3 regions of the Micrococcus sp. R8502A1 genome follow, and region 3 is predicted to be linked to each of the others. Evidence: predicted binding sites of a transcription regulator. Region 3 holds the regulator's gene; each other region holds the start of a gene.
The links. The regulator LexA, encoded in region 3, represses DNA repair genes until DNA is damaged. The targets are predictions, from matches to a motif close to TCGAACANNTGTTCGA.
Positions count from the first base shown of each region.

Region 1: recA (recombinase RecA) is a predicted target of LexA. The motif match lies at 4,938-4,953, and genes of this name have one in related genera.
Region 2: FLM69_RS01570 (DUF6504 family protein) is a predicted target of LexA. The motif match lies at 7,984-7,999, and genes of this name have one in related genera.

Region 1 is NZ_VIGS01000013.1:37,280-47,686, reverse strand. Features, by position in the region: gene dapF (diaminopimelate epimerase) at 1-172, opposite strand, end outside; gene miaA (tRNA (adenosine(37)-N6)-dimethylallyltransferase MiaA) at 182-1,120, opposite strand; gene miaB (tRNA (N6-isopentenyl adenosine(37)-C2)-methylthiotransferase MiaB) at 1,120-2,667, opposite strand; gene FLM69_RS04380 (regulatory protein RecX) at 2,707-3,714, opposite strand; gene recA (recombinase RecA) at 3,711-4,775, opposite strand; gene FLM69_RS04370 (DUF3046 domain-containing protein) at 4,987-5,205, opposite strand; gene FLM69_RS04365 (helix-turn-helix domain-containing protein) at 5,304-5,705, opposite strand; gene FLM69_RS04360 (hypothetical protein) at 5,813-7,096, opposite strand; gene FLM69_RS04355 (CinA family protein) at 7,177-7,698, opposite strand; gene FLM69_RS04350 (CDP-alcohol phosphatidyltransferase family protein) at 7,709-8,323, opposite strand; gene FLM69_RS04345 (DNA translocase FtsK) at 8,320-10,407, opposite strand, start outside.
Region 2 is NZ_VIGS01000004.1:14,150-24,556, forward strand. Features, by position in the region: gene FLM69_RS01545 (aminoacyl-tRNA deacylase) at 1-391, shown strand, start outside; gene pgsA (phosphatidylinositol phosphate synthase) at 416-1,027, opposite strand; gene FLM69_RS01555 (HIT domain-containing protein) at 1,027-1,707, opposite strand; gene thrS (threonine--tRNA ligase) at 1,704-3,722, opposite strand; gene FLM69_RS01565 (DNA polymerase III subunit alpha) at 3,832-7,530, opposite strand; gene FLM69_RS01570 (DUF6504 family protein) at 7,527-7,853, opposite strand; gene FLM69_RS01575 (DUF6318 family protein) at 8,329-9,048, shown strand; gene FLM69_RS01580 (PKD domain-containing protein) at 9,543-10,013, shown strand; gene FLM69_RS11480 (hypothetical protein) at 10,082-10,407, opposite strand, start outside.
Region 3 is NZ_VIGS01000001.1:861-11,267, reverse strand. Features, by position in the region: gene FLM69_RS00050 (trypsin-like serine protease) at 1-1,098, opposite strand, end outside; gene FLM69_RS00045 (SseB family protein) at 1,221-2,222, opposite strand; gene priA (bifunctional 1-(5-phosphoribosyl)-5-((5-phosphoribosylamino)methylideneamino)imidazole-4-carboxamide isomerase/phosphoribosylanthranilate isomerase PriA) at 2,219-3,004, opposite strand; gene FLM69_RS11340 (hypothetical protein) at 3,037-3,195, opposite strand; gene hisH (imidazole glycerol phosphate synthase subunit HisH) at 3,195-3,854, opposite strand; gene hisB (imidazoleglycerol-phosphate dehydratase HisB) at 3,854-4,435, opposite strand; gene FLM69_RS00025 (histidinol-phosphate transaminase) at 4,617-5,738, opposite strand; gene FLM69_RS00020 (LysM peptidoglycan-binding domain-containing protein) at 5,782-6,156, opposite strand; gene lexA (transcriptional repressor LexA) at 6,448-7,164, shown strand; gene FLM69_RS00010 (ATP-dependent DNA helicase) at 7,208-9,307, opposite strand; gene hflX (GTPase HflX) at 9,304-10,407, opposite strand, start outside.

The DNA of each region.
Region 1 (10,407 bases), on a different contig from region 3:
GGTGCCGGTCGGCCAGCCGTGCGACGCGCTGGGCGTCGAGCTGCGTGTTGCCGTCCGGGTCGGCGATCAGCACGAAGTCGTTGCCCGTGCCATGGCCCTTCGTGAACGGCACGCGCGGCGCGCTCGCGTGGAGGGGGTCCTGGGCGGCGGGCGCCGCGGGCTGCTCGGTCATGAGCCCAGTCTAGGTGGCGTCCCCGGCGACGACGGCGAGCGCCTCCGCCACGATGTCCTCGCCCTGCGCGTCGAGCCAGACGACGCGCGGGTCGGCCCGGAACCAGGTCTCCTGGCGTCGGGCGAACCGGCGCGTGGCCACGACGGTCTGCTCGGCCGCCTCCGCCTCGGTGAGCTCGCCGTCGAGGACGGCGAGCATCTGGGCGTAGCCGATGGCGCGGGACGCGGTCGGTCCCTGCCGCAGCCCCTCCGGCCCGGGGACGTCGAGGCGGCGGACCTCGTCCAGCAGGCCCTCGGCCAGCATGCGCTCCACCCGGGCCGCGATCCGCCGGTGCAGCTCGGCCCGGTCCAGGCGCAGGCCGAGCTGCACCACGGGGGCGACCTCCGGGGCGTACGTGCGCTCCGGCATGAACGCGGAGAACGGGCGGCCCGTCAGCCGGCACACCTCCAGCGCGCGCACGATGCGGCGGGCGTCCTGCAGCCGCTCCGCCGAGACCGGGTCCAGGGCGGCCAGCTCGGCCCTCAGCCCGGCCAGGCCCTCCCGCTGCGCGCGCGCCTCCAGCTCGGCCCGCAGCGCCGGGTCCGTGGGCGGGAACTCGAGCACGTCCAGCGCCGCCCGCACGTACAGCCCGGAGCCACCCACGAGGATCGGGGTCCGACCCCGCGCGCGGATCTGGTCGAACAGGTCGCGGGCCGCGGACTGGAAGGCCGCCACCGAGGCCTCCTGGCCGACGTCGAGCACGTCCAGCTGATGGTGCGGGACGCCCTCGCGTTCAGCCTGGGTGACCTTCGCCGTGCCCACGTCCATCCCCCGGTAGAACTGCAGGGCGTCCCCGTTGACCACCTCGCCGTCCAGCGCGTGCGCCAGGGCGACGGCGAGGGCGGACTTGCCCGTCGCCGTCGCCCCGACGACGGCGACGACGGGCGGCCGGGCCGCGGCGGCGGACATCAGGACCGCGGGCGCAGGGTCGGCATGCCGAGGCTCGTGGCCCCGGAGCCGCCCGCCGTGCCGGGGGCGGGCGCGCCGCACGACTCGGCCTGGGCGCGGTCCCACGCGTCGCCGGCCCGGGAGCGGCGCAGGACGTAGTCCTGTGCGGTCGGGTCGGCGACGGCGAAGAACGGGTGGGCCTCGGTGACCGTCACGGTGACGAAGTCGCCGGGGCGGGGGGTCTCGGCGCCGGCGGGCACGGAGAAGTGCACGAGCCGGTTGTCGGGTGCGCGCCCGGACAGGCGGCCGCGCTCCGCGGCCTTAGAGCCGGAGTCGGCGGTGACGAGCAGCTCCTGGCGGGTGCCGACGAGCGTGGCCATCTCCTCGGCCGAGATCCGGTCCTGCAGGGCCACGAGGCGCTCGAAGCGCTCCTGGACGACGGCCTTGGGCACCTGGTGGTCCATCTCCCCGGCCGGGGTCCCAGGGCGGATGGAGTACTGGAAGGTGAACGCGGAGGAGAAGCGGGAGGCCTCGACCACGCGCATCGTCTCGGCGAAGTCCTCCTCGGTCTCCCCGGGGAAGCCGACGATGATGTCCGTGGTGATGGCGGCGTGCGGGATGCGCTCGCGCACCTTCTCCAGGATCCGCAGGAACTTCGCGGACCGGTAGGAGCGGCGCATGTCCTTGAGCACCTTGTCCGAGCCCGACTGCAGGGGCATGTGCAGCTGCGGCATGACGTTGGGGGTCTCGGCCATCGCGTCGATGACGTCGTCCGTGAACGCGGCCGGGTGGGGGCTGGTGAAGCGGACGCGTTCGAGGCCCTCGATCTCCCCGCACGCGCGCAGCAGCTTGGCGAACGCGCCGCGGTCGCCGAACTCGACGCCGTAGGTGTTCACGTTCTGGCCCAGCAGCGTGACCTCGACGGCGCCGGCGTCGACGAGCGCCTGCACCTCGGCGAGGATCTCCCCGGGGCGGCGGTCCTTCTCCTTGCCGCGCAGCGACGGGACGATGCAGAACGTGCACGTGTTGTTGCAGCCCACGGAGATGGACACCCAGCCGGAGTGGGTGGAGTCGCGCTTGGTGGGCAGGGTGGAGGGGAACACCTCGAGCGACTCGAGGATCTCGATCTCGGCCTCGGCGTTGTGGCGGGAGCGCTCCAGCAGCACGGGCAGGGAGCCGATGTTGTGGGTGCCGAAGACGACGTCCACCCACGGGGCCCTGCGCTGGATGGCGGCCTGGTCCTTCTGGGCGAGGCACCCGCCGACGGCGATCTGCATGCCCGGGTGCGCGTCCTTCACCGCACGCAGGTTGCCGAGGTTGCCGTACAGGCGGTTGTCCGCGTTCTCGCGGACCGCGCACGTGTTGAAGACCACGAGGTCGGCCTGGGCGTCCTCGGCGACCGGGGCGTAGCCGGTGGACTCGAGCAGGCCGGAGATGCGCTCGGAGTCGTGCACGTTCATCTGGCAGCCGAAGGTACGGACCTCATAGGTCAGACCCTCGTGCGGGCGCGCGGCGGCGCCGTCCTGCGCGAGCGGGGTGGTGCGGGGGGTGGGGTCCGTCAGAGTCACCGCACCATTCTAGGAACTCCGGGCGCGGCCCGGATCCGCTCACTCCTCGTGCTCGGCGAGGACCTCCTTCACGACGGCGAACGCGAGGCCGCCGCCGTAGCCCTTGCGTCCCAGCATGCCGACGAGGCGGCGGGTCACCTTGTTCCGCTCGGCCCGGGCCTCCGGCGAGGCACCGCCGGGGACGGTGCGGCCCCGCAGCCGTCGGCGCACGAGGTCGAGGGCGGCGGTCCGTTCGTCCTCGCCGTCGATGGCCTCGAGCGCCTCGGCGGCGATCTCCCGGTCCACGCCCTTCTGCTGGAGCTCGTGCCCGAGGGCACGGCGCGCCAGGCCCTTGCTTCGGTGACGGCTGCGGACCCAGACCTCGGCGAAGGCGGCGTCATCCACGAGGCGCACCTCCTCGAAGCGGTCGAGGACGCGCTCGATCAGCTCGGGCTCGGCCTGGCGCTCGGCGAGCTTGCGTTCGAGCTGGCCGCGGGAGCGGGGGCCCAGGGCGAGCTGGCGCAGGACGACCTCGCGTGCGGCCTCCTCGCGCTCACGCGGTGCGGTGGGCAGGGGCGCCGGGCCGGGGCGACGTCGGGGGCGGTCGGTCTCGACGGCGGGGCGGGGATCCACGGCCGGGCGTCCCTCGTCGCGAGGACGGCCACGCCGCGGGGGCGTGGTGGCCCGCTTCCGGCCCCGGCGCTCGATGTCCGCCCGGGTGTCCTCGCGCCCGGACCAGGGCAGCGCACGGGGCCCGGCGCCGGGCGCGGGACTGGGCAGATCGCTCGCGCGAGTCAGCAGGGCCCCGAGATCCGGTGCTGCGCCGGGGGCGGGATCCGAGCCGTCCCCCGCGGGGGTTCCGGCGTCGCGCGCGGGCACGGCGTCCCGCGCGGCGTCCGCGTCGGACGACGTCGGCTCCGGTGCGCCGGCCAGGTCGAGCCACATCCGGCCCACGTCCGAGTCCCGGGCGTCGTCGAACGCGGACGCACCGGAGGCGGAGCCGCTCCGGCCGGTCGTCTCCGACCGGTGGGCGGCCCCGCCTCCGACGTTCCTGCGCGATCGGGTCATCCGACGGCGGTGTCCCCCGGAACCGCGGTCAGGGCCGGGGCCTCGTCGTCCTCGGCCTCCGGGGCCACGCCGATGCCGAGCTTCGTGAGGATGCGCTCCTCGATCTCGTTGGCGAGGTCCGGGTTGTCCTTGAGGAAGCGACGGGCGTTCTCCTTGCCCTGCCCGAGCTGGTCCCCGTCATAGGTGAACCACGCGCCGGACTTCTTGACGATGCCCTCCTCGACACCCATGTCGATCAGGCCGCCCTCGCGGGAGATGCCGACCCCGTAGAGGATGTCGAACTCGGCCTGCTTGAAGGGCGGGGCCATCTTGTTCTTGACGATCTTCACGCGGGTGCGGTTGCCGACGGGGTTGCCGGCCTCCTTGAGGGTCTCGATGCGGCGGACGTCGATGCGCACGGACGCATAGAACTTGAGCGCCTTGCCGCCCGTGGTGGTCTCCGGGGAGCCGAAGAACACGCCGATCTTCTCGCGCAGCTGGTTGATGAAGATGGCCGTGGTCTTGGTCTGGTGCAGGCGGCCGGTCACCTTGCGCAGCGCCTGGGACATGAGGCGGGCCTGCAGGCCGACGTGGGAGTCGCCCATCTCGCCCTCGATCTCGGCGCGCGGGGTCAGCGCGGCCACGGAGTCGATGACGACGATGTCCAGGGTGCCCGAGGAGACGAGCATGTCCATGATCTCCAGGGCCTGCTCGCCGGTGTCCGGCTGGCTGACCAGCAGGGCGTCCGTGTCCACCCCGAGCTGGCGGGCGTAGACCGGGTCCAGGGCGTGCTCCGCGTCGATGAAGGCCGCGATGCCGCCGTTGCGCTGCGCGTTGGCCACCGCGTGCAGGGCCAGGGTGGTCTTGCCCGAGGACTCCGGGCCGTAGATCTCCACCACGCGGCCGCGCGGCAGGCCGCCGATGCCCAGGGCCACGTCCATGGCCACCGAGCCCGTGGGGATGACCTCGACGGGTGCCTGGGTCTGGTCCCCCAGCCGCATGACGGAACCCTTGCCGAACTGCTTGTCGATCTGGGCGAGAGCGGCCTCGAGGGCCTTCTCGCGATCCGTCACCTTGCTCATCCTTCACCCCTAGCTCTGGTGGTGCTGCCGCGGACGCTGGAGCGCCCGCCTCGGTCATGTCCGTGAATCTACGGGGGGGCGGCGGACACGATAAGCGTGGCCGGCCCCGCCTGTGCACGAGATCACCCCGTCGCACTGCTGTGCAGGACTCTACCGCATTCTTCGAACACGTGTTCGAACAGGGGCAGTGCCCCGCCAGCGCGTCGCGGCGTCAGCGTTTCGGCGGCACGTCCCGACCGAGACGCCGCTCCTGCGGGATCTCATGCAGGTCGCAGACCGCCAGCCAGACCCGCCGCGGGTCCACGCCGGCGGCGAGCGCCGCCGTCGCGGTGGTGTCCAGGCCGGGCAGGTGCAAGGAGTCGGCCACGAGGCCGGCCCGGGCGGGGCCGAACTCCTCGTCCATCAGCCGGCGGAACTCGCTCTCGCGCACGGGCGGTCCTCTCTGTGGTCGGTCGCGGGGTCAGGGACGGGGACGCAGACGGCGCGGGCGCCCCGAGACGGGGCGCCCGCGCCGTGGGTGTGGCGGGGTCAGCGGCCGGCCAGCGAGCCCAGGCTGGGGTCCGTGAGGTCGTCCGGCAGGGTGTCCGGGACGACCATGCCCTCCTGCTCCACGAGCCGGTCCGAGACCTCCCGCAGCAGGTAGGACAGCGGGATGTCCAGCGCCTGGCAGATCGAGGCCAGCAGCTCGGAGGAGGCCTCCTTCTGGCCGCGCTCCACCTCCGACAGGTAGCCGAGCGAGACACGGGCGTCGTGCGAGACCTCGCGCAGGGTGCGGCCCTGGAGCTGCCGGACGTCGCGCAGGACGTCGCCGATCTCGTGGCGGAGGAGGGGCATGCTGCGCTCCTTGATGTCGGGGGCGGCCGCGCGGGGACGGGGCTGGTCATCGACCCAGCGCGTGATTCCGTGGGAATGGACGGGATGTCGCATCATGTCTATCGCCTGCTCCTGGACTTTTCCTGAAGGGCGCCGGGCCGCGGGCCTGATCCCGCGGGGCACTCTTCTTGACTCGTTACATTCAACGTCGGGCGGGGTCGCGTTCATTCCCGACACATGGTCTCCTCCGCCGTCAGGCCCTCGGCGGCCCCGTCGCCCTCGTGCCGCTCCGAGCGCCGATGCCGTTCCCGCAGGGAGTACGTGGCGTTCCGGATGCGGTCGGAGTCGTCCAGGCTCGAGCCGACGGCCCCGGCCATCGTGCCCATCGACGCCGCGAGCCACACGAGCCGCACGTAGTCGCCCACGCCGCCGGGCTGGTCGAGCTCCTCCTCCAGATACTCCACGGGGATGATCATGAGCGCGACCAGCAGCAGCGTGACGAAGAGCAGGACGTAGACCACGGTGCAGGCCAGACCGACGGTGAGCACGGTGGAGAGGTTGTCCAGCCGCGAGCTGTGCCGGTGGGTCGCACCGTGCGTCCACAGGCCGTTCGTGGTGACCAGCCACGCCACCAGCAGCACCACGGACAGCACGCTGACCGCCGCGAGCCGCACCGGGGACATCACGCTGGAGAGCACCCAGATGGAGCCGAAGAACACGCCGTAGGCACCGGCCGCACTGGCCGAGGCGATCGTGAACGTCATATCCCGCGGCATGAGCAGCGGCCGGTTGGCCATCACCATCCCGGCCAGCAGACGCAGCGTGCCCGTCCAGCCCTTCACGTACACCGTGGACGCGCGTCGGGACTCACCGCCCATCCCGGTGGTCGTGGTGACGTCCGCGTCGACGTCGCCCAGCGGGGCGATGCCCCGCAGCGCGGCCGTGTCGGGCTCGGGAGGCTCGTCCGTCGGGGACCGGCCGCCGTCCTCCTCCACCTCGCCGGACTCGTCGGAGGACTGCACGTCCAGCTCCCCGTCCGGCGGGTCCACGTGCGGGGCGGTGTCGATGTGCTCGACGATCCGCAGCACCGTCTCCCGCAGCCGGCGGGCCGGGGTGATGACCCCCAGCGCCGGTACGCACACGACGCCGACCCGCAGCTGCGGCACGACGTCCGCCACCACGCCGCGCCGGTCGTCGAACCGGGGCAGGTCGACGACGGCGACCACCGTGTCCCATCCCCGCCCGTTCGCGAGTGAGCGGACCGGCTCCTCCAGGACCATGCCCCCGGTCGCACCGACCGGCAGCGACTCCTGCCGTGTCTCGACCCGCCAGCCGCCGGGCTGCGGCAGGCGGTCGTCGAGCCGGTCCTCGACATCCCCGGCGATGCGGCGCACGAGGGCCCACGGGGTGCCCGGGTCGGCCACGAGGCCGATGACGCGGGGGCCCGGGGCGTCGTCGCCGTCCTGCGGCGCATGCTCGGGCGGGGTGGGAGGCGATGCGGTCTCCATCGCGCCGAACCTACGCGGCGGGGCGGGCCGGCACCAGGGACGGGGCGCCGAGGCGGGTCGGTCGGCGCCCCCATGCAGCCTCAGTGGCCGCGGCCGGCGAGCAGGCGCGTCAGGGCCTGCAGCGCCGCGGCGACGGTGGCCTCCCGGATCGCGGCCCGGTCGCCGTCGAGCCGGAGGAGGATCGCGGTGGCCGCGCCGTCGCGCTCGCCGCCGAACACGTCCAGCGCGCTCGCGTCCGCGTCGGGCACGGCCAGGCCGAGCCACACGGTGCCCACCGGCTGGCCCTGGTGCGGCTCGGGCCCGGCGACGCCCGTGGTGGCCACACCGACGTCGGCGCCCAGGGCCGCCCGGGCGCCGAGGGCCATCCGTCGGGCCACGTCCGCGTCCACCGCCCCGACCCGCGCGAGCAGGTCCTCCGGCACACCCAGCAGGCCGGTCTTCACGGCGTTCTGGTAGGCCACCACGCCCCCGTGCAGCACGGCCGACGCCCCGGGGACGTCGGCCAGGCGCGCGGCCAGCAGGCCGGCGGTGAGGGACTCCCCCGTCGCCACCGTGAGGCCCGCGTCCGCGAGCGCGTGCACCACGTCCCGGGCCGCCGCCATGGTCATCGCCTCAGGCCCCCCGCTGGGCGGCGAGGGCGTCCCGCCGCAGGATCCACGCGTCCTTGACGTACTCCAGACCGGTCAGCACCGTCAGCACGGTGGCGGCCCCGATGACCGCCCAGCCGGCCCACGGCCACCAGCCGCCCACGAGCGGAGCCATGGGCAGGAGCAGCAGGCCGATGCCCACGGTCTGCAGCACGGTCTTGAGCTTGCCGCCGCGGCCGGCCGGCATCACGCCGTAGCGGATCACCACGAAGCGCATCAGGGTGATGCCCCATTCGCGCACCAGGATCACGATGGTCACCCACCACCACAGCTCGCCCAGCAGGGAGAACAGCACGAGGGCCGTGCCCGTGAGCAGCTTGTCCGCGATGGGGTCCGCGATCTTGCCGAAGTCGGTGATCAACCCGCGGGCGCGGGCGATGTCCCCGTCGAGCTTGTCGGTGTACATGGCCGCCGCGAACAGCGCCAGCGCGACCCAGCGGGCGACGAGCGAGTCGCCGCCCCACGGCCCGCCGGCCCACAGCGCCCAGGCGAAGAAGGGCACCATCAGGATGCGCACCGAGGTCAGGATGTTCGGCAGGTTCCAGGCGGACACGTGCTGCGCCCCACCCGCCGTGCTCATCTGCCCGTCAGCTGCCACGCGCCCTCCGATCCCTCGTCGTCGTCCTCATCGTTCCAGTCCACGGCGGCCGGGCGCGAGTCCAGATCCTCCTGCACCAGGTCGCGCGGACCGGACGACGCCGAGGCGTCGCCGTCGCCGGAGGTGGCCGAGGGCGGGGTGTCTCCGGAGATGGTGGCGAGCACGTCCGCGAGGTCGTCGGGCTTGACCAGCACGTCGCGGGCCTTGGAGCCCTCGGAGGGGCCCACGACGCCGCGGGACTCCATGAGGTCCATGAGGCGGCCGGCCTTCGCGAAGCCCACCCGCAGCTTGCGCTGCAGCATGGACGTGGAGCCGAACTGCGTGGTGACCACGAGTTCGACGGCCTGCAGGAGCAGGTCCAGATCGTCGCCGATGTCCTCGTCGATGACCTTCTCGGTCTTCTCGGGGATCACGTCCTCGCGGTACTGGACCTGCATCTGCGACTTCACGTGCTCCACGACGGCGTGGATCTCGGACTCGTTGACCCACGCCCCCTGCACGCGCATGGGCTTGGACTTGCCCATCGGCAGGAACAGGGCGTCGCCCTGGCCGAGCAGCTTCTCCGCGCCGGGCTGGTCCAGGACCACGCGCGAGTCCGTGACCGACGACGTCGCGAACGCCATGCGCGAGGGCACGTTGGCCTTGATCAGGCCCGTGACCACGTCCACGGACGGCCGCTGCGTGGCGAGCACGAGGTGGATGCCGGCCGCGCGGGCCAGCTGGGTGATGCGCACGATCGCGTCCTCGACGTCGCGCGGGGCGACCATCATCAGGTCCGCGAGCTCGTCCACGATGACCAGCAGGTACGGGTACGGGCGCAGCACGCGCTTGGAGTCCGGCGGCAGCTTCACCTGGCCGGCCCGGACGGCCTTGTTGAAGTCGTCCACGTGCTTGTAGCCGAACGCCGCGAGGTCGTCGTAGCGGGTGTCCATCTCCTTGACGACCCACTGCAGCGCCTCGGCCGCCTTCTTCGGGCTCGTGATGATCGGGGTGACCAGATGGGGCACGCCCTCGTACGCGGTGAGCTCGACGCGCTTGGGGTCCACCATCACCATGCGCACCTCGTCCGGGGTGGAGCGCATGAGGATCGAGGTGATCATCGAGTTCACGAACGAGGACTTGCCGGCGCCGGTGGCGCCCGCCACGAGCATGTGGGGCATCTTCGCGAGGTTGGCCACCACGTAGCCGCCCTCCACGTCCTTGCCGACGCCCATCACCATCGGGTGGTCGGTGCGCTGGGCGGCCTGCGAGCGCAGGACGTCACCGAGGGCCACGACCTCCTTGTCCGTGTTGGGGATCTCGATGCCGATCGCGCGCTTGCCCGGGATGGGGCTGAGGATCCGCACGTCCGAGGAGGCCACCGCGTACGCGATGTTCCTCTCCAGCGCCGTCACCTTCTCCACCTTGGTGCCGGGGGCGACCTCGACCTCGTAGCGCGTCACCGTCGGCCCGCGGGAGAACCCGGTGACCTGGGCGTCCACCTTGAACTCGGTGAACGTGGTGGTCAGCGCGGCGACGACCCGGTCGTTGGCCTCGGAGCGCTCCTTCGGCTGGGGCCCGGCGGGGAGCAGGGCAGACTGCGGCAGCGTGTAGGACACGTCCCCGCCCAGCTCGGACTGGGTGCCGCGGGCCGGCTCGGCGGTCACCGGCGGCACCGGTGCGGGGGTGCTGGCGGGCACGGCGGAGGACGACGACGGCACGGCGGCCCCGGAGCCCTGACGTGGGGCGTCGTCCAGGGCGAACGGGGTGTCCTCCCCCGCGTCCTCCTCCGGGGCTGCGGCGGCCGGGGCGGCGGCCTCGCGCTGGGCGCGGGCGTGTTCGCGGACCTGCTCGAGGGCACGGTCCGCGGCCGTGGGTCGGCGCACTCCGGCGGGCGGCTGCGGCTCGGCGTCCGCGTGCTCGGGCGCGTCGTCCTCGTCCACCCACGGGTCGAAGTCGTCCGAGGCGTCCCGGCCCGCGTCCCGCGCGTCCGCGGCGGCCTGCTCGGCGTCGAACACGCCCTGCTCCCCGCGAGCGGCCCGGCGGGGGGCGGGCCGGGGCAGGACCTGGGTGGTCTCGGCCTCGGG
Region 2 (10,407 bases), on a different contig from region 3:
GCGGTTCGGCGTCCAGGTCGCCCGGGCGCTCAGCGTGCCCGCCGACCGACTGTTCAAGACGCTGATGGTGGCGGACCCCGACGGCGCGCTCGCCGCATGCGTGGTGCCCGTGTCCGGTCAGCTGGACCTGCGGGCCGCCGCCGCGGTGCTGGGCGTCAAGCGACTCGCCCTGGCGGATCTGGCCGTCGTCGAACGCCGGACCGGCTACGTGCGGGGCGGCGTCTCGCCCCTGGGCCAGCGCCGGCCCCACCCCGTCGTCCTGGACTCCTCCGCTCTCGACGCGGAACTCATGTACGTCTCCGGCGGGCAACGCGGCCTGGATGTCGAGATCGCCCCCGCCGACCTCGTGCAGGTGACGGGCGCCGTCGTCGCGGAGATCGCGGCGGACTGACGGGCGAGTCCTGCGGCGGACCGGTCAGGCGTCGTCGCGCGCCTGGCGGCGCACCGCGACCATGCGCTGGCCGACGGTGACCAAGGACGCGGCGGCGAGCAGCCCCAAGGTGACGGCCAGGACGACCGGGGGCAGACCGAGGCCGGTGAGGCCGGCGACCACGAGGGTGGCCACGAGCCGTTCCGCTCGCTCGGCGATGCCCACGTGCGCGTCCCAGCCGAGGGCCTCCGCCTTGGCACGCACATAGGAGACGAGCATGCCCAGGGCGAGGCAGGCCCCGGAGAGCGCGCCGACCGCGGGTGCGGCGCCGACGCCGAAGCCCCACAGGCACAGCCCGAGGAACACGGCCGCGTCCTGCACACGGTCCAGGGTGGAGTCGAGGAACGCGCCCCAGCGGCCGGTGGACCCGGCCTCGCGCGCCATGATCCCGTCCACCAGGTCCGAGAACACGAACGCGGTGATGAAGAGCGTGCCCCAGAACAGGTGCCCCAGGGGGAACAGCACGAGCGCGCCCAGGCTCACGCCGAGCGTGCCCACGACCGTCACGGTGTCCGGACTGACCCCGGCCCGCAGGAGCGTACGGGCCACCGGGGTGAACAGGCGGGTGGTGACGCCGCGCGCGTGACGGTCCAGCATCAGGCGGGGCCTCCGGCCCCCGGGCGAGGATGCTCGCCCGCGGCACGGGCGTTGGCCGCCTGGCGCGCGGCGTGGTCCCGGGCGGCCCGGTCCCAGACGTCCGCGAGGATCTGCCGGGTCTCCCCCAGGGTCTGCGACATGTTCTTGGTCCGGGCGATGATCGGCAGGAAGTTGCCGTCGCCGGTCCACCGCGGCACCACGTGCTGGTGCAGATGGGCCGCGATCCCGGCGCCGGCCACCGCCCCCTGGTTCATGCCGAGGTTGTAGCCGGACGCGCCGGCGGCCTGGCCGAGGGCGAGCATCGCCGTCTGGGTCAGCTCCGCCATCTCGGCGGCCTCCTCCGTGGTGGTGTCCGTGTACAGGGGCACGTGGCGGTAGGGGCAGACGAGCAGGTGACCGGGGTTGTACGGGTACAGGTTCAGCACCACGTAGGCGGTGCGGCCGCGGTGGACGATGAGGGAGTCCTCATCGTCGCGCTGCGGGGCCGCGCAGAACGGGCAGGTGTGCTCGTCCTTGACCTGGCCCGTCCCCTTGGACACGTACGCCATGCGGTGGGCGTTCCAGAACCGCTCGAAGGCGTCCGGGGCGCCGGGCAGCTCGAAGCCGTCCGTGGCGGCGGCGTCCGCCGACGCGCGGGCCTGCGCCCGCGCGTCGGATCCGCCGGTGCCGGGGCTGGTCATGGGGTGACCTCGCGCTCGCGCACCGCCTTCACGATGCGTTCGATCGCCTCCTCCACCGGCACGCCGTTGTCCTGGGTGCCGTCGCGGAAGCGGAAGGACACGGCGCCCGCCTCCCTGTCCTCGCCGCCGGCGATCAGCACGAACGGCGCCTTCTCCTTGGCCGCGGTGCGGATCTTCTTCGGGAAGCGGTCCGAGGAGTCGTCCAGGCGCGCCCGGATCCCCTCGGCACGCAGCTTCGCGACGACGTCGTCCAGGTAGTCGTTGAATGCCTCGGCCACCGGGATGGCCACGACCTGCTCCGGGGCAAGCCAGGCCGGGAACGCGCCGGCGTAGTGCTCGGTGAGGACGCCCAGGAAGCGCTCGATGGAGCCGAAGAGGGCGCGGTGGATCATCACGGGGCGCTGACGGGTGCCGTCGGCGGCCTGGTACTCGAGGTCGAAGCGCTCGGGCAGGTTGAAGTCCAGCTGGATGGTGGACATCTGCCACGTACGGCCGATGGCGTCCCGGGCCTGGACCGAGATCTTCGGGCCGTAGAACGCGGCGCCGCCCGGATCCGGGACGAGCTGCAGACCGGAGGCCTCCGCGACCTCGGCGAGGGTGCGGGTGGCCTCCTCCCAGATCTCGTCGGAGCCGACGAACTTCTCCGGGTCCTTCGTGGAGAGCTCGAGGTAGAAGTCGTTGAGGCCGTAGTCCTTGAGCAGGTCGAGGACGAAGTTGAGCGTGGTGGTCAGCTCCTCCTTCATCTGCTCGCGGGTGCAGTAGATGTGGGCGTCGTCCTGGGTCATGCCGCGCACGCGCGTGAGCCCGTGGACCACGCCGGACTTCTCGTACCGGTACACGGAGCCGAACTCGAACAGCCGCAGCGGCAGCTCACGGTAGGACCGGCCGCGGGAGCGGTAGATCAGATTGTGCATGGGGCAGTTCATCGGCTTGAGGTAGTAGTTCTGCCCCTGGCGCGTGATCTCGCCGGTCTCGGGATCACGGACCTCGTCGATGCGCATGGGCGGGAACATGCCGTCCGCGTACCAGTCGAGGTGGCCGGACACCTCGTAGAGGTGCTGCTTGGTGATGTGCGGGGTGTAGACGAACTCGTAGCCGGCCTCGGTGTGGCGCCGACGGGAGTAGTCCTCCATCTCCTTGCGGATGATGCCGCCGCGCGGGTGGAACACGGGCAGGCCGGAGCCGAGCTCGTCCGGGAAGGAGAAGAGATCCAGCTCGGCGCCGAGCTTGCGGTGGTCGCGGCGCTCGGCCTCGGCGAGGCGCTCCTGGTAGGCCTTGAGGTCGTCCTTGCTGGCCCAGGCGGTGCCGTAGATGCGCTGCAGCTGCTTGTTCTTCTCGTTGCCGAGCCAGTAGGCGGCGGCGGAGCGGGTGAGCGCGAAGCCGTTGCCGATGAGCTTGGTGGAGGGCAGGTGCGGGCCGCGGCAGAGGTCGCACCACACGGCGTCGCCGGTCTTGCGGTCCACGTTGTCGTAGATGGTGATCTCCCCGGCCCCGACCTCCACGGAGGCGCCCTCGCCGGCGGTGTCCGCGGCGTCCTTCTTGCCGAGCAGCTCGAGCTTGTAGGGCTCGTCCGCCATCTCGGCGCGGGCGGTCTCCTCGTCCACGACGCGGCGGCGGAAGGTCTGGCCGGACTTCACCATCTTCTGCATGAGCGAGGAGATCTGCTTGAGGTCCTCGGGGGTGAAGGGCTCGTCGACGTCGAAGTCGAAGTAGAAGCCGTCCGTGATGTACGGGCCGATGCCGAGCTTGGCGCCCGGACGCAGCTGCTGCACGGCCTGGGCCATCACGTGGGCGGTGGAGTGCCGCAGCACCTCGAGGCCCTCGGGCTCCGTGATGTCCACCGACTCGACGGACGCGCCGGCGGGGATCTCGCGGGCCAGGTCCCAGAGCAGGCCGTCCACCCGCATGACGGCGGTGGTCGGCTTCTCGCGGAAGAGGTCGAGGCCGGTGGTGCCGTGCGTCACCTCCCGCAGCTCTCCGTCCACGGTCAGCAGGATGTTCTTCGGCTCCGACACGGTGCTCCTTCGAGGTCTGGCTTCGGGATCGGTGGCGTACGGGGGCCACCGTCGGCCGCGTCCCATTCTAGGGGCGCGGCCGGACGGCGGGGCACGGAGGCGGACGGTCTCATCTGTCCGGGGTGGGCAGCAGCTCCCACGTCTCCGGGTGGGGCACCGGGATCGGGGGGTGCTCCGGAGCGGGCCGATCGGGTGCCGTGCGGCCGGGGCGGGCCCCGCCGGCCGGCCCGACGTCGGTGCGCACCTTCACGGGCCAGCCGCCCGTGCCGTGGTGCGGGATGTCCGGCAGGGGCTGCGTCCCGGTGCCCGCCCGGCCGCTGCGGCGCGCGGCGGCGGCTCGGCGGTCCGCCGCGAGCCAGTCCCGCCACTGCTGCCGGGTGGCGTCCAGGTAGTCGGGGTCCGGGAGCGTCTCGGGCCGGTGCAGGTCCCAGGCGCGCACGGCCTGGACGGACACGGCCCGGTCGCCGGTGCGCCGGACGGTGCCCTCGATCAGCAGGAGGCGGGCGGAGAAGAGCATCTCCCCGGAGGCGTGCTGGGCCTCGGTGAAGAAGGAGGCGTCCACGCAGCCGGTGCCGTCGTCCACGGAGAGGAACACCACCCGCTTGCCGCTGCGCATGGGCGGGGTCTGGGTGGCCACGCGCACCCCGGCCACGAGCACCCGGGACTGCGTGCGCAGCCCGAGCAGGTCCTTCGCCCGGGTGACGCCGAGCGCGTCCAGGTACGGGGCGTGGGAGTCCATGAGGTGGGCGGTGACGTCCAGGGCGGTGAGCTCCAGCTCGGTGCGGACCCGGGCGGCCGGGCCCGGGTCCGGGAAGAGCGGGGCGAGGGCGGTGAGCTCGGTGTCCGGCAGGTCCAGGGACAGCTGGCCCTCCACCTGCCGTGGACGGGCGGACCGCGAGCGCGGGGCGGTGCGGCCGGGGGCGGTGCCGCGGGTGGTGGAGTGCTGGAGTTCGAGGTGGTGGACGAGGTCGGTGCGGGAGGCGCCGCCGGGTGGGAGGAGGCAGTCGAGGGCGCCGAGCTGGGCGAGACGTTCGAGGTTGCGGGCGGTGGGGCGGGCGCGGTCGCGGACGTCGGCGAGGGAGCGGTAGGGGCGGCCGGCGTCGAGGCGGTCGGTCTCGGCTTCGCTGAGTCCGGAGAGGCTGGTGAGGGGCAGGCGGATGCCCCAGCGGCCGGGGGCGCCGTCGTCGACCTCGGGGTGGGCGGGGACCCATTCGACGTGGACGTGGCGGGAGGAGGCGTTGACGTCCACGGGGAGGACGGGGATGCCCATGCGGCGGGCCTCGGCGACCATGAGGCGGGCGGGGTACATGCCGGGGTCGTGTTCGAGGATGGCGGCCATGAAGGCGGCGGGGTGGTGGGTCTTGAGCCAGGCGGAGTGGTAGGTGGGGACGGCGAAGGCGGCGCCGTGGGCCTTGCAGAAGCCGAAGGAGCCGAAGGCGGAGAGGGTGGCCCAGACCTCGTCGATGACGTCGAGGGAGTAGCCGCGGGCGAGGGCGCCGGTGCGGAAGGCCTCTTCGACGAGGTGTTCCTGCGGGCCGCCGAGGAGGCGGCGGTGCTCGTCGGCGCGGGCCAGTCCGCAGCCGGTCATGACGTCCATGGTGCGCAGGTCCTGTTCGTGGAAGACGGTGACCCCGTGGGTCTCGGCGAGGACGGGCCGCAGGTCGGGGTGCGGGTAGTGGGCGGGTGCCCAGCCGTGCCGCTGTTCGAGGAAGGGTCGGACCATGTCGGACTGCATGGGGCCGGGGCGGAAGAGGGAGATGTCCACGGTGAGGTCGTTGAACTCGCGGGGGGCGAGTTTGCCGACGAGTTCGCGCTGGCCCGGGGACTCGATCTGGAAGCAGCCGAGGGTGTGGGTGGTGCGGATCATCGCGTAGGTGGCGTCGTCGTCGAGGGGCACCTGTTCGAGGTCGATGCGCTCGCCCGTGGTGCGTTCGACCTCGGCGATCGTGTAGGCGATGGCGGACTGCATGCGCACGCCGAGGATGTCGAGCTTGAGGAAGCCCATGGGGTCCATGTCGTGCTTGTCGAACTGGCTCATGGGCAGGCCCATGCCGGAGGGCTGGACGGGGGTGCGGTGCAGCAGGGTGGCGTCGCCGAGGATGACGCCGCAGGGGTGCATGGAGATGTGGCGGGGCAGGCGGTCGAGGCGTTCGGTGAGGTCGACGAGCAAGTCCAGCTGGCGGTCGCCCTCGGCGCGGCCGGACTCGATGCGGCGGGAGAGGCCGCCGAGTTCGGGCATGCGCTGGAGGGCTTCGCGGAAGTTCGAGGCGGAGAAGCGCCAGAGCTGCTTGGCGATGGCGTCCACCTCGGGTTCGGGCATGCCGAGGGCGAGGCCGGCGTCGCGGACGGCGCCGCGGGCCCGGTAGGCGTTCTGCATGCTCATGAGGGTGGTGCGCTCGGCGCCGAAGCGTTCGACGACGGCGTGGTAGATCTCGTGGCGGCGGGCGGACTCCACGTCGATGTCGATGTCCGGGAGGGTGGAGCGGTCGGTGGAGAGGAAGCGCTCCATGATCAGGCCGTTGGCCATGGGGTCGACATGGGAGATGCGCAGGGCGTGGTTGACGAGGGAGGAGGCGCCGGAGCCGCGGGCGGCCACGCGGATGCCCATGCCCTCGATGAGGTCGACGACGGCGGCCACGGTGAGGAAGTAGGAGGAGAAGCCGAGTCGGGTGATGATGCCGAGCTCGTGTTCGGCGCGGTCCTGCAGGTCTCGGGCCGCCTGGCTGGTGCCGGGGAGGCCTCCTCCGGTGTGGAGGTGGGGGTAGCGGGCGAGGAGGCCGGTGCGGGTGCGCTCGCGCAGCACGTGCTCCGGGGGGCCGTCGATGCCGATGACGGCGGCCTCGGGGACGCGAGGCACGCCCCAGCCGAGGTCGGTCTCGGGGTCGAGTGCGCAGGCCTCGGCGAGGCGGCGGGTGGCCTCGAGCAGGGGGGCGGGGCGGTCGTCGGCGGCGGAGGCGACCTCGTGGGCGATGCGGTGCATGGCGGCGGTGGACTTGAGCCAGCCCTGCCCGTTGGGCTGCAGGTCGTGGAGGGCGTCGAGGGAGCTGAGGGCGCGGACGGCGTCGAGGACGTCCGCGGTGGCGGCACCGTCCGGGGCCGCGTAGCGCACGGCGTTGGTCAGGACGGCGGGGATGCGGGCCTGGCGGGCGGCGCGGAGGGTCTTCACGGCGTGCCCGGTGTCGAGGCGGTGGCCGGGGGCGGAGAGGTGGGTGACGACGTCGGCGTGGGGGCTGCCTGCGGGCAGGGCCGCCTTCCAGCGGCGCAGGGCGGCGAGGCCGGCCGCGTACCGGCGGCGGGCCAGGTGGCGGCCGACGTCCGAGTCCGGGCCGAGGAGGACGAACAGCTCGGGGGTGGGCGGGTTGTCCCGGTTGGCGGCGGTGGGGACCCGGCCGGCCGCCGCGGCGGCGAGCTCGGCGACGCTGGCCCACGGGCTGCCGCCCGCCGCTCCCCCGGTGGTGCGGGCGTGGGCGGCGGAGACGAGCTCACACAGGGAGCGGTAGCCGGAGCCATGACAGCCTCCTCGGGCGAGCACGACCACGCGGCCGGCGTCCTCGTCCTCGCTCCACCGGACGGCCAGGTCCACGCCCACGATCGGGGTGATGCCGTGGCGCAGGCAGGCGCCCACGTGTTTGGCCATGCCGTAGAGCCCGTCCCGGTCGGTGCAGGCCAGCAGGTCCATGTCCGCGGCCGCGGCGGCGGCCACGAGGTCCTCGGGCCAGCTGACCCCGTAATGGGCACTGAACGCGGAGGCGACGTGCAGGTGGGCGAAGGGGGCGGCGGTGCGTCCGGCCGCGGCGGCCTGGCTCATGCCGACCGCCTCAGGTCCTGGGCGTGCTCGTGGACGCGCACGAGCCGCCACCGGCCGGAGTCCAGGTGGTGGGCGACGTCGAGGGTCTGCAGGGGCGCGGCGCCGGCCCGGGCCAGGCGGACCTGCAGCCGCCACATCTCGTGGTCGACGAGACCGGCGCCGCGGCCCTTCTCCGCGCGGACCTCCTCCGCCCACCAGCGGCGCCGCTCGAACCAGCGCACGGGGCGCTCTGCGAGGACGTAGTCCCGCCCGTTCCAGCGCAGCCCCTGCGGGGTACCGTCTGCCCCGCACTCCACCGCCACCGACTGTGTGAGGACTCCCATTCTGCTTCTCTCCCTGTGCACTGCTGACCGGACCGACGACGGGATGCCGTCGGGCGATGGGAGCGCGGCCCGTCCGGCGGACCGGACGCGGGGAAGAAGTGGGAAGGTGGGGCCGCACCCCCGATCGTACTCGAATATGTGTTCGAATGCGATGGAGGCGAACGTAGGGTGGCCGCCGGACACGTTAAGGACGCATCGCCCCGAGACGAGCGAGGCCGGGAACGCCCTTTTCGTGAGACCGGCTGGCCGAGTCCTGGCGGGGGACCTCGAATCCGACCCTGGGGCGCACATGCACGAGAAAATCGTCTCTTGGGCCGGAAGAAGTGCGTCGGCACGGCCCTGTGGACAATGCGAGCAGGACCACAATCCGTCTGCGTATACTCCGAACCAACCGGGCCTCGCATGCCACGGGCACCGCGCTGCGGGATCAGCGCGGGAGGCGCGGACACACGACGGACGTCCAGTTGGAGGGGAAATGTCTCTCACCGCACCCGGGCGCGCCCTGCGCCGCCACCGATTCGCCCAGGCCGGCACGCTCAGCGTGGCCTTGGCGCTCGCGCTGACCGCCTGCGGCGGACAGTCCGAGCCCGCCGAGTCGTCGACGACGTCGCCCTCGTCCGCCAAGCCCGCCGTCGAGACGTCCGCGCCCGCGAGCACGAGCGAGACCGCAGGCGTCAGCTCATCCCCCGCGGCCACGACGAGCGGGTCCGGCGAATACATGCCCGCGTCTGCCGACGGCCCCGCTCAGAACGTGCCCAAGCCGGAGATGCCCGCCGCCATGAAGGAAGAGACCAAGGAGGGCGCCGAGGCGGCGATTCGCTATTTCTGGGAGGCCATTTACTACACTGACCAGACCGGAGAAACTGCTGATTTTGATTCGACATACAGCGAATACTGCGAGCTTTGCCAAGCCGTATCCGACTCAACTGCCCAACACTACAAAGAAGGTGGCTGGTCGACGGGAGAGCGCACCTCGATCAAATCGTTGACTCTCACCCCGTCAGAGTTTGGCTACACCGCTACTCTTGTTCGTGACGCATCCGCTGTAGAGGTCTTCGACTCGCAGGGCGTTAGAGACGACTCTGCCAGTGGGGTGGAAACTCACGACGAGACCTGGCTGGCCGACGTAGTCTACGAACCCTCCAAGGGCCACTGGGTGATCGATGAGATGCAAAATCACCAGGATGCTCAATAATGCCTTCCATCCCGCGTATTTTGATTGCGATAGTAACTGCTTGCATTGCCCTAACGCTGATTCAAGCGCCATCGGCACACGCACAGCGCGCGAAGCCCTGCACCGATGTTCCCATTAGTGGCAAGCGAGAAGACGTCGAATTTAGGATTCGAACGCAGTGCAAGAAACAGTCGCGAACACAGCCCCCTCAGCCGGCCTCCGAACCGGTATCAGAAGTTGCCGCTCCAAGAGCCAGAGAAAAGCCGGCAATCGAGCAGCGCACTGTAGACGCCTGTTTTCCGAATCAAGAGAATAATTCCGATTTTGGGACGTGTCGCGAACAGACCGAGGCCTTTTGCCCAGAAGGGGCATGGGTACGTGAGCAGTTCGTCGACACAACTCGCCCAGATAGGGATCCCTATTACAGCCGGCCGGAATGCGTTACTGCGGGTTCGCCAGCCCCAGCAGCAGACGGCGCCCCGCCCGTCTCCATCGACGAGGTCCGCACGCTCCTCGTGCTGGAGCCTGAGATCCGGTCGGACAACGGCGGACGCGGGATCCGCAATGCGGAGACCAACTTCTACGCAGACGCCGAGACGCGCACGCTCGTCACCACCCTCAACGGGGTCGAGGTCGAACTCCGCGCCACGCCGGTGAGCTTCCACTGGGATTACGGGGACGGGTCCCCCACCAAGACCACCTCGGTCGCAGGCCAGAGCCAGCCGGAGTTCAACGTCCCCACCCCCACGAGCCACGTGTACGAGGACACCGGGCAGTACACGGTCCGCCTCACCACCGTGTACATCGGCGAATACCGGGAGGCCGGGGGCGAGTGGGTGCTCATCCCGGGCACCATCAGCCTCGACTCGGCCCCTGTCACCGCGAACATCTGGCGCACCATCACCCGCAATGTCGCCGATGACTGCAGCGTCGACTCCTCAGCCTGGGGCTGCACCGGCCCCATCGAATCCGCTCCGGCCGGCTGAGCACAGACCGCGGGGCGGCCGACGGTCTCCCGTCCACCGCCCCGCGGCCCACTCGTCGGCCGGGTGTGTCAGACCTGGCGCACCCGCCCCCGGGCCATGAGCACGAGTCCCGCGCCGAGGGCCGCGAGCGCTCCGAGCGCGCCCGCCGGAACTTCACGCCCGGTCTCGACCGTGTCCGGGGTCGTGTGGGCCTCCTCCCCGCCCGTTCCCTCCCCCGGTTCCTCCCCGGCCACGGGGGCCGGAGTGTCGACGGGCTCCTGCTCGGCGGGCGGCACCGGGTCCGCCTCACCGGGAGACGGGGCGTCCTCCTCCGCCGGCACGTTCAGGGCCCGGGGCTTCTGCCCGTCCGCGAGCAACTCGACGAGCGCGAAGACGTCGGACCGCTCCGCGTCCT
Region 3 (10,407 bases):
GTCCTGGCCCAGGACGGTGCCGTCCGCGTCATAGGCCGTGACGGTGACGGAGGCGAAGCCGCCCTGTTCGGTCTGCGCGACCACCTGGGTGCCGTAGGCGACACCCTCGGCGGGCGCGGCCACGACGTCGGTCACGCCCGGCGCGGCGGCCTCGGCGGCCGGGGTCTCAGCAGCGGGGGCCGCCTCGGCGGCCTCCTCCTCCGCGGCGGCCTCGGCGCGGGCCTTGAGCTCGGCCGCGATGGCCTCCTCCTCGGCCGGCGTGAACTCCGTCAGCTCGGACTCGTCCACGGCGGGCTCGCCGCCGGTGGGCAGGTCCTCGTCGGCCACGGGGCCCGCGACGTCGGCGATCGCCGGGGCGGTCTCGGCGGCCGGAGCGGTCTCCGCGGCCGCGGCGGTCTCCGCGGCCGCGGCGGTCTCGGCGGCGGGCGCCGCGGAGGCGTCCAGCGCGTCGAGGGACTCGACCGGGACCATGATCGAGGACATCGCCTGGGCGTCGCAGCCCACCACGTTGCCCTCGGCGTCGAAGGTCACCGGGGCGATGCCCGAGATGACCCCGACCACCCGCTGCTGGGCGTCATAGACGGCCCCGCCCGAGTCGCCGGCGTAGGTCGAGGCGGTGTCGAGGGCAACCTGATCCGCGTACGCGTCGTCGCAGACCGTGGCGGCCTCGAAGGTCTGCGTGTGGGACACGGTGTTCGGCGCGCCCAGCGGCACGGACGAGCCGTGGGTGTAGACGGTCTCGCCCACACCGATGGACGAGGCCGGCCGCGTGGACCAGTCGCCCACGACGTCGACGTCGTCGGCCAGGGCCACGCGGACCGCGTCCACGCCCGAATCGCCGGGCAGTGCCGAGACGGTGCCGATCGCGGTGCCGTCGACGTCGCGGACGGTCGAGCCGATCTGCCATTGGCCCGCACCACAGTGGGCAGCGGTGTAGGCGGTGGCCTCGTCGACGATGGTCAGGCTGCACGCCCCGGCCGGCGCGCTGATCGCCGAGCCCTGGGTGAGCGTGGTCTGCGCGAGGGCGGGGCCGGCGCCGGCCACCACCACCGCGCCCAGCGCCGCGGTGGCGACGCCGGTCAAGGTTCTGGTTCTCATGGGTACTCCTCGGAGGATGGGAGGCATGGGGCCGGCGCGCGGCGCACGGCCTCCAGGACGGGGTGGGGCCACCACGGGCCCTCCCCTCCCCCTTAACGGTACCGGACAGGCCGGGCGACCGATCAGGGTCGGCGGACCGTGATCTCCACGGAGTCGGCCCGCTCGGCCAGCAGCGGCAGGTCTGCCAGGAGGGTCTTGAGCGTGGCCGTCATCAGGCGCACCCCGGCCGCGTCGGCGTCCCGGGTGGGCATCGCGACGATCTGCAGCTCGGGCCCGGCCCCGCCTCCGTTCATCACCGCGCCGGAACCCGTGTGTGTGGCCACCCCCGACCCGGGTGCGAGGCCCAGGTTGAGCAGGTTCGGGACCAGGTCGGCGACCTCGGCGATCTCGTCCGCGATCTCCTGGTCCCGATAGGCGGGGGTCCACTCCCTCTGCTGGGCGAGCGACCACACGGCCGGGCGTCGCACCACGTACGTGTGCTCGGCGCCGGCGTCGATGACGACGAGCTCACAGCCCTCGTCCACGGCGGACAGGCAGGCACGCGGCAGCCACACGGCCACGGGTCGGGCGACCGGGTTCCACGCCGTCAGCGCGGGCACGTTCGTGAACACCGGCAGCGCCTGCCGGCCGTCCGGCGCGCGCATGGTCACGAGGGCCACGTCCGCGGCCTTGTCCCCGTGCGCCGCGACGTCGTGCTCGTGACCGGTGTGGTCGGCGTGGTCGTGGACGTCGTCCTCGTCCACGGCAAGGGTGGGCACGACGGCGGCGAACACGCGGATGCGCGCGAGCACCTCCGTCACCTCCCGCTCACCGGCGGAGCCGTCCGTCAGGGCCGCCATGACGGCGGTCCACTCGGCCGGGCTGGTGCCGTCGTCCTCGTCGAACACGTGCAACGGGTTCGCGGAGCCGTCCACGCCGGGGCCGGAGAGGTCACGGCCCTGCCACGGGACGCCCGCGGTGTCCGCGGTGTTCTCGCCCGCGGTCTTCTCCCGCATGCGGTCGAGTGCGGCCCGGATGTGCCCCGGCAGCTCCCGGGCCGCCGGATGCGGCACCGCGACCGTCTCGTCGATCGGACCGAGCCCGTCGTCGCGGCCCAGGCCGCCGTCGTCGTGCGAGCCCGTCACGGGGCGACCGGGCCGGGCTGCTCGGAGCGCGCCTGCTCCACCGTGGCGCCGCCGGCGACGGCCAGCGCCTGCTCCAGGCTGAAGCGGCCGGCGTACAGCGCCTTGCCCATGATCGCGCCCTCGACGCCCTGGCCGGTCATGGCCGCGAGCGCGGCAACGTCCTCGAGGGAGGAGATGCCGCCCGAGGCGACGACCGGCTTCGCGGTCTTCGCGCAGACCTGGGCGAGCAGCTCCGTGTTCGGCCCCTTGAGCGTGCCGTCCTTCGTGACGTCGGTGACCACGTAGCGGGCGCAGCCGGCATCCTCGAGGCGGGCGAGCACCTCCCAGAGGTCGCCGCCCTCCTTGGTCCAGCCGCGGGCGGCGAGCGTGGTGCCGCGCACGTCGAGGCCCACGGCCACCCGGTCGCCGAAGCGCTCGATGACGCGCGCGGTCCAGTCCGGGTCCTCGAGGGCGGCGGTGCCCAGGTTCACGCGCGCCGCACCCATCTCGAGGGCGTTCTCGAGCGAGGCGTCGTCGCGGATGCCGCCGGACAGCTCGATCTTCACGCCGATCTCCTCCACCACACGGCGCATGACCTCGCGGTTGTCACCGCGACCGAAGGCCGCGTCCAGGTCCACGAGGTGGATCCACTCCGCGCCGGCGCGCTGCCAGTCCAGGGCGGCGGTGACCGGGTCGCCGTACGAGGTGGCGCTGCCGGCCTCGCCCTGGACGAGGCGGACGGCCTGGCCGTCCTGGACGTCGACGGCGGGCAGCAGCTCGAGGGCGGGGGCGTTCGGGGTCATGGGGTTCCTCTCGGGTGGGGCGGCCGGCGCGGTCAGGCGCCGACGGTCAGGAAGGAGGCGGCGATGGCCATGCCGGCCAGCACGAGGACGATCACGATGGCCCACAGCGGCGCCTTCTGCGTGCGCATGGACCAGGCGGCGCCGAGCAGCAGCCCGCCGAGGGCGAGGTAGAGGACGGACCAGTAGGGCATCAGAGGGTCTCCAGCCAGTTGCGCAGCAGCTGCAGCCCGGCGTCCCCGGACTTCTCGGGGTGGAACTGCGTGGCCGACAGGGGGCCGTTCTCCACGGCGGCGATGAAGTCCGCGCCGTGGTGCGCCCAGGAGACCTGGGGCGGACGCATGGCGGAGATCGTCTGGTCGAACTCCCATTCGAGCACGCCGTAGGAGTGGACGAAGTAGAACCGCTCGTCCTCGATGCCCGCGAAGAGGGCGCTGCCCTCGGGCGGCCGGACGGTGTTCCAGCCCATGTGGGGCAGGACCTCGGCGGGCAGCTCGGCGACGACACCCGGCCACTCCCCCATGCCTGCGGTGCGCTCGCCGTGCTCGACGCCGGCGTCGAAGAGGATCTGGTGGCCCACGCAGATGCCGAGGACGGGTCGGCCCCCGGCCACGCGGCGGCCGATCCAGCGGGTGCCGCCGACCTCGGTCAGTGCCCGCATCACGGACGCGTACGCCCCGACGCCGGGCACGAGCAGCCCGTCGGCCTCCTGCACGGCCTGCGGATCGCGCGTGAGCTCGACCTCCGCGCCGGCCCGCTCCACGGCACGCAGCGCCGAGTGCACGTTGCCCGAGCCGTAGTCCAGGACGGCGACGCGCGGCCGCACGCCGGGGACGGTGGTGGGGCGGGCCATCAGAGGGCGCCCTTGGTGGAGGGCACGCCGGTCATGCGGGGGTCGTCCTCGACGGCGGCGCGCAGGGCGCGGGCGAAGGCCTTGAACTGCGCCTCGACGATGTGGTGCGGATCCCGGCCTCGCACGACGTCCATGTGGAGGCAGATCGCCGCGTGGTACGTGATCGACTCGAACACATGGCGGGTCATGGAACCGGTGAAGTGCCCGCCGATGAGGTGGTACTGCTGGCCCTCGGGCTCGCCCTCGTGCACGAGGTACGGCCGGCCGGAGACGTCGACGACGGCGCGCGCCAGCGCCTCGTCCAGCGGCACGGACGCCTCGCCGAAGCGGCGGATGCCGGACTTGTCCCCGAGCGCGGTCTTGAGCACCTCGCCCAGGGTGATGGCGACGTCCTCGACCGTGTGGTGCACGTCGATGTGCGTGTCCCCGGTGGCACGGACCGTCAGGTCGATCTGGGAGTGCCGGGACAGCGCGGTGAGCATGTGGTCGTAGAACGGCACGGTGGTGGAGATTTCAGCGCGGCCGGTGCCGTCCAGATCCATCTCGACGTACACGTCCGACTCGCTCGTGGTGCGCGTCATGCGCGCACGGCGTCCGGAGATCAACTCGGCTGCCACGGGTCCTCCTCGGGCTGGGTCCGCACCGGTCCGGGACGGGTGCGGGGGGATGCGGGTGCGCGCGGCCGGTGCCGGCGGGCCGGGGCGCCGCGCGCGCTGTCCCTATCCTAGGGAGCCGGGCGGACGCCGAGACTCCGGTGACGCCTCAGGACCGGTGCCCGGTCTCGCCGAGGACCTCCGCGAGAGCGGTGAGGAACGCCGTCGTCTCCGCCTCGGTGCCGGCGGTGACGCGCAGGTGGTGCGGGATGCCGACGTCCCGCACGAGGACGCCGCGGTCGAGCAGGCGGCGCCACACGTCGGACGCGTCCTCGAGGTGACCGAAGAAGACGAAGTTCGAGTCGGACACCGAGGGCCTCAGTCCCAGGCCGCGCAGGGTGGAGACGATGCGGTCGCGCTGGGCCTTGATGTCCTCCACGGTGCGCAGCAGCGCGTCCACGTGATCGAGGGCGGCCTCCGCCGTGGCCTGCGTGACCGCGGAGAGGTGGTACGGCAGGCGCACCAGGCGCAGGGCGTCGGCGACGGCGGGGTCCGCGGCCAGGTAGCCCAGGCGCGCGCCGGCCAGGGCGAACGCCTTGGACATGGTGCGCGTGACGATCAGCCGCTCACGGCCGGGCAGGAGCGTGAGGGCGGAGCGGGTGCCGGCGAGGGCGAACTCCGCGTAGGCCTCGTCCACGACGACCATCGCGCCGGGCCCGCCGGCAGCCTCGTTCTCCGCCTGCGCGGCGTACACGGCCTCGATGGTCGCCAGGTCCAGGGCGGTGCCCGTCGGGTTGTTGGGGGAGGCCAGGAAGACGACGTGCGGACGGTGCTCCCGCACCATGGCCGCCGCGTGCTCGGCGCTGAGGCTGTGGTCTTCGGCGCGGCCGCCGTCCACGAACACGGTGTCCGTGCCGCCGGCCAGCAGCGGGTACATCGAGTACGAGGGCAGGAAGCTCAGCAGTGTCCGCCCGGGGCCGCCGAAGGCCTGGAGGATCTGCTGCAGGATCTCGTTGGAGCCGTTGCCGGCCCACACGTGATCCGCCGTGAGGCCGTGGCCGAGGTAGCCGGCGAGCGCGCGGCGCAACCCCGTGAACTCGCGGTCCGGGTAGCGGTTCAGCCCCCCGGCGACGGCCGCGACCCGCTCGGCGATGGCGGCGGCGACCTCCTCCGGCACCGGGTGCGTGTTCTCGTTGGTGTTGAGCATGTACGGCACGTCCAGCTGGGGGGCGCCGTAGGGGCTCAGGCCGCGGAGGTTCTCGCGCAGGGGCAGAGTGCTGAGGTCGGTCATGGCCGCCAGTCTAGGAACCGTGCAGGGCGAGGCCCGCCGTGCGTCACCGCATGGCCGGGACGAACAGCTCCTCACCCGGGGCGGGTGCCCGGCCCTCGAGCCCGTTGAGCTCGTCGATCGTGGCGATCACCTCGTAGACGTCCGCCTCCGGCGCCACCGTGGTGGCGATGGTCCACAGGCTGTCCCCGGGCATGACCGTGACGGACTGGGTGGCCGGTCCCGCGGTGTCCGCGGACACCGCGGCGGGCGACAGCAGCACACCCAGGAAGAAGGCGGCCGCCAGCGTGGCGGCCACGGCCGCGGCGATCACGGGGATCCCCCGCAGCACGAGGCGGCCGCGGCGGGTCAGACGGATGGTGGCCGGACGCGGCCGCGCCGTCGCGGGCGAGCCGGCGAACTGGGCGGTGGTGAGCGTCATGGTGTCCTCCTCCGGGGCGGATGCCCTCCAGGTGATCGAACATGTGTTCGAATCCGTTCGAATGCCTTTCTAGCACAGGTGTTCGAGACATGCCACGACGAGATCGAACATATCTTTGAAGGAGAGGCGGCTCTCCTCTAGGCTCGAGGCCATGCACGGACGCCCCGGAACGCCCCGGGACCGCCAAGACACAGGCAACCAGCGGGGGCGGACACGGTAAGCGTCCGGACGGCAGCCGGACGCCGGAACACGAGTCCGGCCACCATCACCCCGGGAGAACGGACGGCAGCCATGAGCACCACCGACGATCAGCCGGCGGCGCGCGCGCCGCTCACCGACCGCCAGCGGCGGATCGTGCAGACCATCCGGGACGCGATCGCCGACCACGGCTACCCGCCCTCCATGCGCGAGATCGGCGACGCCGCGGGCCTGGCCTCGCTCTCCTCCGTCACGCACCAGCTGGGCCGTCTCGAGCGGCACGGCTACATCCGGCGCGACCCCGGACGCCCGCGTGCCCTCGAGGTGCTGCTCGACGTGGACGGCACCCCGCTGGGCGAGGCCGCCTCCCCCACCGCTGCGCCGTCGTCGCGGGTCTCCGCGATCCCCGCGTGGCACACCGGCGCAGACGAGGCGGACAGCGTGCCGGTCCCCTGGGTCGGCCGCATCGCGGCGGGCGGCCCCGTCCTGGCCGAGCAGCAGGTCGAGGACGTCATGGCGATCCCGCGACGCCTCACGGGCGAGGGCGAGCTGTTCATGCTGCGCGTCACGGGCGACTCGATGGTGGACGCCGCGATCTGCGACGGCGACTGGGTGGTGGTGCGCCGGCAGGACACGGCGGAGAATGGCGACATCGTCGCGGCCCTCCTCGACGACGAGGCCACCGTGAAGACCTTCCGCCGCCGCGACGGGCACACCTGGCTCCTCCCCCAGAACACGGCCTACGAGCCCATCCTCGGCGATCACGCCACCGTGATGGGGCGGGTCGTCACGGTCCTGCGTTCGCTCTGACCCGCTCCCTCCGGCCGGGCCGACGGCCCGAGGCCGAGCGAGGTCAATCGCCCGAGGCGAGCCGTGCCAGCACCCCGCGGACGACGTCGCGGTCCGTGGTGCGCCAGAAGTCCGGCAGGGCGCTCGTGATGTAGCCGCCGTACCGCTCGGTGGCCAGGCGGGGGTCCAGCACGGCCACCACGCCGCGGTCCGTCACGGAGCGCACGAGGCGCCCGGCGCCCTGGGCCATGCGCACGGCCGCATGCGTGGCGGAGATCCGCATGAACCCGTTGCCGCCGTGCCGGGCGACGTCCCGGGTGCGGGCCTGGGAGAGCGGGTCGTCCGGCCGCGGGAACGGGATGCGGTCGATCACCACGAGCCGCAGCGAGTTCCCCGGCACGTCCACGCCCTGCCACAGGCTCATGGTCCCGAACAGGGACGTGTCCGGCTCCTCGGAGAACTGGCGCACGAGGGCGGAGAGGGTCGCGTCCCCCTGGCACAGGATCGTGGTCTTCGGCCCGAGCCGACGGCGCATCTCGGCGGCGGCGTCCTCGGCCGCCCGGCGCGAGGAGAACAGGCCGAGGGCCCCGCCCCGCGACGCCCTCAGGAGCGCCTCGAGCTCATCCAGGGACTCGGGCGAGGCCGTCCGGCCGGGCCGGGGCAGGTGCCGGGCCACGTAGAGCACCCCCTGACGCGGGTAGTCGAAGGGGCTGCCGACGTCGAGGGCCTCGAACTTCGGGGCGTCCGGGCCGGCCAGGCCCACGTCGCCGGCCACCGAGTCGAACCGGCGCTCCCCCGAGCCCACGGTGAGCGTGGCGGAGGTGAGCACCGTCGTCGCCTTGCCGAACAGGCCCTCCCGCAGCTTGCCGGCCACCGAGAGCGGGGCCACGTAGAGCTGGGGCGGGTCGGTCTCGTCCCCCGGCTGCCAGCCCACGCCGGGCTCGAAGTGGCCGGGGCGGGTGGCCCACAGCACCTCGGGGAAGTCGGCCTCGGGCCGGGCCGCGAGCATGCGCTCCACCACCTCGAGGACCTCGAGGATCCGCGAGCGCGCCATCTGCCGTCCGCCGTCGGCGTCGGCCTCCTTGTCCTTGTCCTGGCCGAGGTCGGACAGGCACTGGCGCGCGGCCGTGAGGACGCCGGTGAGGGCCTGCTCCTGGACCTCGTCCGGGCCCGCGGCGATCAGACCGGACGGAGTGTCCGTGAACGCGCGGTCCAGGGCCGCCCCGGCCTCGATCAGGTCCTCCACGGCCACGGTGGTGTGGCGGCGCAGCGAGGTGGCCGCGCCGTGCACGATCGACCCGGACAGCTGCCCGGTGACCGCACCGGTCACCCGGTCCTGCAGCTCGTGGGCCTCGTCCACGACGACGGCCGAGTACGCCGGCAGCACCGCGAGGCCCTCGAAGGCGCTGATGGCGAGCATCGCGTGGTTGGTGACCACGACGTCCGCGTCCGCCGCGTCCGCGCGGGCACGCTCGGAGAAGCACTCCTCGGCCTGGGGGCAGCGGGACGCGCCGAGGCAGTCGACCGCGGTGACGGAGACCTGCCGCCACGCGCGGTCGGTGACGGGGACCTCGAGGTCGTCGCGGTCCCCGGTCTCGGTCTGGTCCGCCCACGCCCGCAGGTACATGACCTCCTTGCCCAACAGGGAGGAGGGCCCGGCGGCGCCGTCCGTGGCGGAGCCGATCACCCCGCCGTCGTCGGCGACCGTGAAGAGGGCCTCCTCGCCCTCATCCCCGGGGTAGCCGCCGTCCACCTTGTGGCGACAGAGGTAGTTGGAGCGGCCCTTGACCAGGGCGACGACGGGCTCGCGAGGCAGCTCGTCCTTGAGCGCCTCGACCAGCCGGGGGGCGTCCCGCTTCATGATCTGGGCCTGCAGGGCGAGCGTGGCCGTGGCGACGACGACGGGGTCCTCCTGCGTCATCGCGTGCTGGATCGCGGGGATCAGGTAGGCCAGGGACTTGCCGGTGCCGGTGCCGGCCTGCACGAGCAGGTGGCGGCGCGACTCGAGGGCGCGCGCCACCTGCAGCACCATCTCCCGCTGGCCCGCGCGGTGCTGGCCGCCGGTGGCCTGCACCGCGGCGTCCAGCAGGCGCAGTGCCTCGCGCTCGTGCTCCGTGCGGGGCTGCGCGCCGCCCGCCCCGACTTCCTCCGCCCCGCCGCTCACAACGCGTCCGCCTCCACGACGAACTCGGCGAAGTCCGGCGCGATGTCCTCACGGACCAGCACGGACAGGCGGGTGCCGCCCTCCTCGTAGCCCTCGGCCAGGATCTCCGCGTCCGCCGAGTGGAGGCGGGAGACCAGCTCACCCCGGGTGAACGGGATCAGCAGTTCGAGCCGCACGTCCGGCCGCGGGATGGTGGCCGCGATGGCGCGCTCGAGCTCGTCGATGCCCTCGCCGGTGCGCGCGGAGACCACCACGGCGTGGGGCTCCTTGGACCGGATCCGGGCGACGACGGCCGGGTCCGCCGCGTCCGCCTTGTTCAGCACGATGATCTCGGGGATCCGGTGCGCGTCCACCTCCGCGAACACGGAGCGCACCGCGGCGATCTGGCCCTCCGGGTCCGGGTGTGAGCCGTCCACGACGTGCAGGATGACGTCCGCGTCCGCGACCTCCTCGAGGGTGGAGCGGAACGCCTCGACCAGCTGCGTGGGCAGGTTCCGCACGAAGCCGACCGTGTCCGAGAGGGTGTAGCCGATGCCGTCCGGCGTCATGGCCCTGCGCACGGTGGGGTCCAGCGTGGCGAACAGGGCGTTCTCCACGAGCACCCCGGCGTGGGTGAGGCGGTTGAGCAGGGACGACTTGCCGGCGTTGGTGTATCCGGCGATCGCCACGGACGGCACCCGGTTGCGACGACGGTTGGCGCGCTTGGCCTCGCGTGCCGGCTTCATCCCGGCGATGTCCCGGCGCAGCTTCGCCATGCGGGTGCGGATGCGGCGGCGGTCCAGCTCGATCTTGGTCTCGCCGGGGCCGCGGGAGCCGATGCCCTCGCCGGCGGCGGCACGGCCGCCGGCCTGCCGGGACATGGACTCGCCCCAGCCGCGCAGGCGCGGCAGCAGGTACTCGAGCTGCGCGAGCTCGACCTGGGCGCGGCCCTCACGCGAGCTCGCGTGCTGGGCGAAGATGTCCAGGATCAGCGCGGTCCGGTCGATCACCTTCACCCGCACCACGTCCTCCAGCGCGCGACGCTGAGACGGGGCGAGCTCGGAGTCCACCACCACGGTGTCCGCACCGGAGAGCGCCACGATCTCGGCGAGCTCCTGCGC